Regions from separate parts of the Vagococcus sp. JNUCC 83 genome, predicted to be linked through region 1. Evidence: a T-box and tRNA genes for the amino acid it is inferred to sense, from the RefSeq annotation. Region 1 holds a T-box; the other holds one or more tRNA genes.
The links. A T-box is a leader RNA that pairs with one kind of tRNA and senses whether it is charged. The one in region 1 lies ahead of leuS (leucine--tRNA ligase), so its partner is inferred to be a tRNA-Leu.
Positions count from the first base shown of each region.

Region 2: it has a tRNA-Leu gene. The T-box ahead of leuS (leucine--tRNA ligase) is inferred to sense a tRNA for this amino acid. The anticodon was not compared.

Region 1 is NZ_CM132204.1:2,178,982-2,183,397, forward strand. It holds gene JNUCC83_RS10680 (muramidase family protein) at 1-2,256, shown strand, start outside; T-box leader at 2,306-2,499, shown strand; gene leuS (leucine--tRNA ligase) at 2,556-4,416, shown strand, end outside.
Region 2 is NZ_CM132204.1:1,508,331-1,512,746, reverse strand. It holds gene JNUCC83_RS07295 (Tex family protein) at 1-1,614, shown strand, start outside; gene JNUCC83_RS07290 (SprT family protein) at 1,627-2,070, shown strand; tRNA gene JNUCC83_RS07285 (tRNA-Leu) at 2,129-2,214, shown strand; gene JNUCC83_RS07280 (DUF72 domain-containing protein) at 2,279-3,106, shown strand; gene JNUCC83_RS07275 (ATP-binding cassette domain-containing protein) at 3,302-4,021, shown strand; gene JNUCC83_RS07270 (methionine ABC transporter permease) at 4,018-4,416, shown strand, end outside.

The DNA of each region.
Region 1 (4,416 bases):
CTAAATCAATTACAACTTACCTTTGTTGACACACAATTTACTAAGGCGATTTTTAAAGTGCCAATTGACTTTAAAAAAGCAGATTTGAAAGAACAAACGGTTGCTTTTTCTATCGGAGAAAGTATTGTTTATAAAACAGTGAGAACCATTTCCAATCCGGGTACAGAAAGTTCGATACTGCAAGAAAGTGCATTAGAAATTAATGAAGCCGCTGATGGAACAACTAGCGATCAAGTGTCTCAATCAGAAGATATTTCTAACTCAGGGACTAATTCGACATTGGAGACGAATGATATTGTGTCAACTTCGAATCCAGACGAAACAAGTCTAAGTGATAATTCTGAAACTGAAAAAAATAGTGAAATAGATGAGAGCACAACTTCCGATTCAGCTATGACAGACACTAGCATAGCTACAGATTCATCATCAGATGGAACAGACACTAGTACAACGACTGAGTCAAATACAAATGAGACTGAGGACTCTGATTCTAAAGAAAAAGAGTCAGATAGATTAACAGAATCTACAGAAGAAAATTCGATACAGCCAGCTGTTGTCCCTACACCAAGAGTGGCAACATTAAAAGCTGCAACACCGCAAGCTGCGTTTATTGAAAGTATAGGTTCTCACGCACAAAGTGTTGCTGCAGAAAACGATTTGTATGCTTCAGTAATGATAGCACAAGCAATTTTAGAAAGTGGATATGGTACGAGTACGTTATCGTTACCACCGAATCATAACTTATTTGGAATTAAGGGTAACTATAATGGTCAATCAGTATCAATGCCTACACAAGAATTTTATAATGGTCAATATGTAACGATTACAGATGCTTTTAGAAAATACCCATCATACCGTGAGTCGTTAGAGGATAATGCACGTGTATTGAAGACAACGTCGTTTTCTCCGGGAGTTTATTTTTATTCCGGAGCTTGGAAGTCTAATACATCATCTTATATGGATGCTACTAAGTGGCTGACTGGTAAATATGCTACAGACCCTAACTATAACACTAAATTAAATAATTTAATTATGACATACAATTTAACGCAATATGATGATGCTAACTATACAGGACCGATCACAACGCCTACAGGAACAAATGATGGGGTAAATAGTAATCCTGGTAGTGCATCAACATCTGAAGACTCTTTAACTTATACGGTGAAAAGTGGGGACACGTTATACCGTATAGCATTAAATAATGATATGACTGTTCAAGAACTAAAAAAATTAAATGGATTAGTTAGTGATATCATTTATACTGGGCAAAAATTACAGGTTAAAGGAAATAGTCAAGCACCTATAACTGAATCTGAACATACTAATTCAAATCAAGCTACTGATAATAATGAACCAAATCAGTCTGGAGCAAGTAATTCATCATCAATCTATACAGTAAAAAGTGGCGATACATTATACCGTATTGCTTTAAACAATGGGATGACTGTTCAAGAGTTGAAGCAGTTAAATGGTCTGACAAGTGATTTGATTCGTGTCGGTCAACAGTTGAAGATTACAAGTAAAGGTAGTTCATCAACAGGTAACACATCTGGAACTACATCAGGTTCTACGTCTACTTCGACCCACCAAGTAAAAAGCGGTGACACATTATATGGTATAGGGTTAAAATATGGTATGAGTGTACAAGAGCTTAAATCATTAAATAATTTAAACAGTGATATTATCTATGTGGGACAGTCCTTAAAAGTTTCTAAAGGAGCGTCAACCAATTCAAATAGCAGTGTGTCCAGTGAGTCAACCACTCATATTGTAAAAAGTGGCGATACATTATATGGTATAGGTTTAAGATACAATGCATCAATAAATGATATTAAGAAATGGAATAATTTATCGAGTGATGTGATTTACGTTGGACAGTCGTTAAAGATTAACTCGACAGGAAAAACCACGGAAAAATCTACATCAACTGTTGGAACAAGCACAACACAAGGAAGTTACACTGTTAAATCTGGTGATACATTATACAAAATTGCTATGGCTAACAAAACAACTGTACAAGCGGTGAAAAAAGCAAATAACTTATCAAGCGATTTTATCTATGTTGGCCAACAGCTAACTTTACCTACAGCGACAAGTGGTGCAACATCGAAAAACTTACGTCATACTGTTGTAGCTGGTGAGTCTTTGTGGATGTTATCTCAGAAGTATAATACAAGTGTTTCTCAATTAAAATCTTGGAATAATTTAACAACAGATATTATATACGCTAATCAGGTTTTAAGAGTCAGCTAGTTGTCAAAGTAGTACTCATTTGTTATGATGAGTTTAATAATATAAAAATAAGTAATTAAGAAGTAGTAGAATAGAAAAACTTTAAGAGAGCATGTGGTTGGTGGAAACATGTAGCAGGACTATTTGAACTTGTCTTAACTCATTTTACTTATCGGAATGACTATTTTCGTTAACAGTCAACGGAGGTGTCTAGTTTATCTAGGCATAAATTTAGGTGGTACCACGTCAATTAGCGTCCTATAAAAACATAAAAGTGTTTTTATAGGACTTTTTTTTTATAAAATTTTAGGAGGAAGATCATGGCTTATAATCATCTACAAATCGAAAAGAAATGGCGCGACTATTGGAAAAAAGATCACACGTTTAAAACAGGAGAAGAAGCAGAGAAACCAAATTTTTATGCACTTGATATGTTTCCATATCCATCAGGACAAGGATTACATGTGGGGCATCCTAAAGGTTATACATCGACAGATGTCTTATCTCGTATGAAGCGAGCACAAGGCTTTAATGTTCTTCACCCAATGGGATGGGACGCGTTTGGTTTACCTGCTGAGCAATATGCGCTAGATACTGGAAATGATCCAGCAGAGTTTACTGAAAAAAATATTCAAACATTCAAACGCCAATTTGATGCGTTAGGATTTAGTTTTGATTGGGATCGTGAAATTAACACGACTGATCCATCATATTACAAATGGACTCAATGGATTTTTACAAAAATGTTTGAAAAAGGCTTAGCCTATGAAGCAGAAGTACCTGTTAATTGGTGTCCAGCATTAGGGACTGTTTTAGCTAATGAAGAGGTAATCGATGGGAAATCTGAACGTGGTGACCATCCAGTATACCGTGTACCAATGAAACAGTGGATGTTACGTATTACAGCATATGCTGATCGTTTAATTGATGATTTAGACTTAATAGATTGGCCAGAGAGTATTAAAGAAATGCAACGTAATTGGATTGGCCGTTCTGAAGGGGCGAATGTCACATTTAAAATTAAAGGAACAGACAAACAATTTACCGTGTTTACGACACGTCCAGATACATTATTTGGTGCAACTTACGCGGTAATGGCCCCAGAACTTGCACTGGTTCAAGAAATTGTCACATCAGAACAAAAAGACGCGATTGATGCGTACATAAAAGAAGCTGAAAAGAAAACAGATTTGGATCGTACAGAATTATCAAAAGAAAAAACAGGTGTCTTTACTGGAGCTTATGCAATTAATCCAGTCAATGGTAAAGAAATTCCGATTTGGATTGCTGATTATGTGTTATCAACTTATGGAACAGGTGCGATTATGGCTGTGCCAGCTCATGATGAACGAGATTATGAATTTGCAAAAACATTTGGTCTAGAGATTATACCTGTTGTAGACGGTGGCGATGTATCAAAAGAAGCATATACTGGGGATGGAGACCACATTAATTCTGATTTCTTAGATGGAATGAATAAAGAATATGGTATTTCTACTATGATTAAGTGGTTGGAAAAAGAAGGAATTGGCGAACAAAAAACAAGTTATCGTTTGCGCGATTGGCTATTTTCTCGCCAACGTTATTGGGGTGAACCTATTCCAATTATTCATTGGGAAGATGGAACGATGACAGCTGTTCCTGAAGAGGAGCTTCCATTAGTATTGCCAAAATCAAATGATATTAAACCTAGTGGAACAGGTGAATCGCCATTAGCTAATATGACGGAGTGGATTAATGTTGTAGATGAAAAAACTGGCATGAAAGGTCGTCGTGAAACGAATACTATGCCACAATGGGCAGGTAGCTCATGGTATTACTTGCGTTTTATTGACCCACATAATGACGAACAATTAGCAGATCCAGAAAAACTAAAAGAATGGATGCCTGTTGATGTTTATTTAGGTGGAGCAGAACATGCGGTACTTCATTTACTATATGCTCGTTTCTGGCATAAATTCTTATATGATATTGGAGTAGTGGAAACAAAAGAACCATTCCAAAAATTATATAATCAAGGCATGATTTTAGGTGAAAACAATGAAAAAATGTCGAAATCAAAAGGAAATGTGGTTAATCCAGATGATATCGTAGAGCAATATGGTGCTGATACATTACGTTTATATGAAATGTTTATGGGACCACTTGATGGCTCAATTGCATGGAGCGAAAAAGGGTTAG
Region 2 (4,416 bases), 670 kb from region 1:
CAAACAGGATTATATACAACCAAAGAGAAAGATAAATCATTGGATGAAAAAAGTGTGTATGAAATGTACTATGATTTTTCAGAGCCAATGAAAAAGATGGTATCACATCGCGTTCTTGCGACAAATCGTGGAGAAAAAGAGGGCGTGTTGAAAGTTGCTATTGAAATTGATAGTAATAGAGTTTTTCAGTATTTTGAACGTCATTTAATAAAAAATGAATCGAGTATTGCCACACCTTATATTCGTTCAGCGTATGAAGATAGCTATAAACGTTTTATTGGTCCTGCAATTGAAAGAGAAATACGCAATGAATTAACAGAAAAAGCTGATGAGCAAGCTATTACAATCTTTGGCGAGAATCTAAAAAATCTATTGTTACAACCTCCTTTAAAAGGAAAAGTAGTGCTTGGGTTTGATCCGGCTTATCGTACGGGTTGTAAATTAGCAATTGTTGATCCAACAGGAAAATTATTAGCCGTTCATGTAATTTATCCACATAAGCCAGCTAATGCACAAAAACGAGCAGCAGCGAAACCAGAATTTATAAAATTATTGGAAGAATATAGGGTTGAGATGGTTGCAATTGGAAATGGAACAGCTAGTCGGGAATCAGAAGCTTTTGTTTCAGAATGTTTGAAAGAGATGAGCGACAGTGTTTATTACGTCATCGTTAATGAAGCCGGTGCGTCAGTTTATTCAGCCAGCGATGTAGCTAGAGAAGAGTTCCCTGATTTACAAGTTGAAGAAAGAAGTGCGGTTAGTATCGGTCGACGATTACAAGATCCGTTAGCAGAGTTAGTAAAAATTGATCCAAAAGCAGTTGGAGTGGGACAATACCAACATGATGTGTCACAAAAACGATTAGGTGAGCAATTGGATTTTGTGGTTGAAATGGTTGTTAACCAAGTGGGTGTTAATGTCAATACGGCAAGTGCGCAATTGTTGCAACACGTTGCTGGGTTAAATAAAACGACAGCTAAAAATATTGTGATTTATCGTGAAGAAAATGGTGAATTTACTAGCCGAACAAGTCTAAAAAAAGTCCCAAGATTGGGGCCAAAAGCTTATGAACAATCAGTTGGATTTTTAAGAATACCAAATGCAAAAAATATTTTAGATACAACTGGTATCCATCCGGAAAGCTATGGCTTAGTTAAACAATTATTATCAGAATTATCAATTGATATATCTAGTATTGGTACAGAAGAAACGAATAGTATTCTGGAAAACGTATTGATTGATAAAATGAGTGAGTCACTTTCAGTAGGTAAAGAGACATTAAAAGATGTGATTAACGCATTAAGACAGCCTGGACGGGATATGCGTGATGATTTAGCAGCGCCTCTTCTAAGAAAAGACATTTTAAAAATGGAAGACTTAAAACCGGGTATGCAACTTGAAGGAACTGTACGAAATGTTGTAGATTTTGGTGCGTTTGTTGATATTGGTGTGAAACAAGATGGGTTAGTACATATTTCAAAATTAAGTCAGTCATATATAAAACATCCGACTGATGTTGTAGCTGTAGGTGATGTGGTGACTGTTTGGATTATGGATGTGGATGTACAAAAACAACGAATTACTCTATCGATGATTGAACCAACGTCAAAATAAGGAGTGACAAAGATGTTAGATGAAGATCTGCAAAAACTAGTGGAAAAAATTTCATTAGACTATTTTAACAAACCATTTAATCATCAAGCGTCATTTAATAAACGATTAAAAACAACTGGTGGGAGATATCATTTATCAACCCACCAGTTAGATTTTAATCCAGCCATTTTAGAAAGTTATGATGAACGTATATTGATAGGTATTATCAAACATGAGCTATGTCATTACCATTTGCATCTAGAAAATAAAGGCTATCAGCATAAAGATAAAGACTTTAAAGAACTATTGAAGCAAGTGAATGGCTTAAGGTTTACTCCACCACTGCGTGAAAAATTACAAAGAAAAAGTTACATGATTGAATGCTGTCAGTGTCATCAACAATTTCAACGAAAAAAACGTTTAAATTTAGTAAACTACCGTTGTCAATGTGGTGGGAAATTAGTCTATTTATCGTAATAAATAAATTTATAGTAGAAAATGACTAGTATTTTATGGTAGAATAACACTACGATTAGCGAGAATGTCGGAATTGGCAGACGAGCAAGACTAAGGATCTTGTGAAGAGTATTCTTCGTGAGGGTTCAAGTCCCTTTTCTCGCATAGTTATAGTATCAGGTCACTAAGATCTGGTACTTTTTTTATATATAGAAAAGGATTGAAACAATTGATAGATATAGGGTTAACGACATTTAAAGAACATGGTAAATTATTAAACAAATCATTTTTAACATTATCAGAGTATGCTTCTTTATTTCCTATTGTTGAAATGAATACATCGTTTTATGGGATAAAATTTCCAACGGTCAGTCAAAAATGGGTGGATGAAACGCCTGATACTTTTTCATTTATCGTAAAGGCATTTAAAGCAATGACTAATCATGCTAAATGTGAAGACTATTATGACACCCAACAATTAATGGATGATGCTTTTAAGTTATTTTTATCACCTTTAGTTGAAAATGGACGACTCTCATCCGTTTTATGTCAATTTCCAAGTTATTTTGTTTGTAATAAACAAAACGTAGAGTACTTAAGAAATTTAAGAACACGATTTAAAGACTATCCTATAGCACTCGAATTTAGAAGTGAGACTTGGTATAGTGAGACCATAAGAAAAGACATGTTGTTATTTATGCGAAACCAAGGTTATACGTTAGTTATTGTTGATGAGCCACAAGTAGCCCGTCGTTCAGTCCCTTTTTTGTCAGAGATTACCACTCCAGGGTATGCTTATATAAGACTACATGGTAGAAATAAGAGATATTGGGCAGAAAAATCAAGTGATTGGCGAAAAAAACGCACACTCTACCGTTATACTGATGAGGAGTTAAAATGGTTAGCAAATGAAGTTAAACAACTTGAGACCAAACAAACTGTAGTGATTTTCAATAATAATTCCGGTGGAGATGCTGGAGAAAATGGTTTGTCTTTGAAAAAATTATTAGGTATAGATTATAAAGGGCTAAATCCAACACAGCTAAATTTATTTTAAAAAACAAAATTGTATGTACGAAAACTCGATACGTTATTTATAAAGTGAGTGTTATCAATAAGTTATTCTAAAAAGAGAGAGACTGTTTACCAGTTTTTCTCTTTTTTTATATGGTAATTTTGCCTTTTTTTATGAGAGCCTTTACTATGTGGGATGTCGATAAGCAGTACCGTATGCGTAAAGGAGTCGTAAATAGTGATAGAGTTGAACCAGGTGAATAAAGAGTATGATGAGTTTAATCTAAATAACATCACCTTAACTATTAATGATGGTGTTATTTATGGAATAGTTGGTGAAAGTGGCTCAGGAAAGTCAACTTTACTCAATATTTTAAATCTAACAACTGAAATAGATGGTGGCAGTTTAAAAATAGATGGTGTGAATTGTAAGGGGTTAAATCGAAAAGAAACAAATCAAATAAAACAAAAAATGGGCATGATTTTTCAAGAATATCACTTGTTGAGCAATTTAAATGTATTAGATAATGTCCATCTCCCCCTTAAACTAAAAGGTGTCAGAGACAAAACTAATTCGCTTTACTGGTTGGAAAAAGTTGGATTATTGGACTATGCGAAGGCTTTTCCTTCACAACTAAGTGGTGGGCAAAAGCAACGAGTCGCCTTGGCAAGAGCGTTAGTGATTAATCCTTCTTATATCTTGCTTGATGAGGCAACAAGTGCACTAGATGATTATAATGCACAGTTAATTTTAGATATTTTAAAAGATGTTCATCAAGAATGCCAACCAACGATTGTTTTTGTGAGCCATGATTTAGATAAAGTAAAATCTTTTTGTCATGAATGCTTAATTTTAGATAAAGGACGTGTTAGTAACATTGTTTCTGTTATTCCTATGAGTGACGAAATGAAGCAAACATCTTATCCGACTAAGGCATATAGGAGGTTGGCTCAATGAAAGCATTAAACGATGCGATGATTTATTTCCCTGAATTAATGATGTCGCTAAAGCAAACCATGTATATGATGGCTATCAGTATGATCTTTGGTTTGATAGTAGGATTAATCATTGGAACAACGTTATTTGTATGTCGGCAAAAGCGGACATGGAAGGAAAAATTACTTTATCATGTAGCATCTAGTTATGTAAACATTATTCGCTCTTTTCCATTTTTATTATTGGTTGTTACTTTAATCCCATTAACTCGTATTATTGTAGGTACTGGATTTGGACCAAAATCAGCTTCTGTATCGTTAAGTATTGTTGCCATTGCAATTTTTGGTAGACTTTGCGAGCAAGTATTTCTAGATATCCCTCAAAGTGTGCTAAATTTGGCTAATTCATTGGGTATT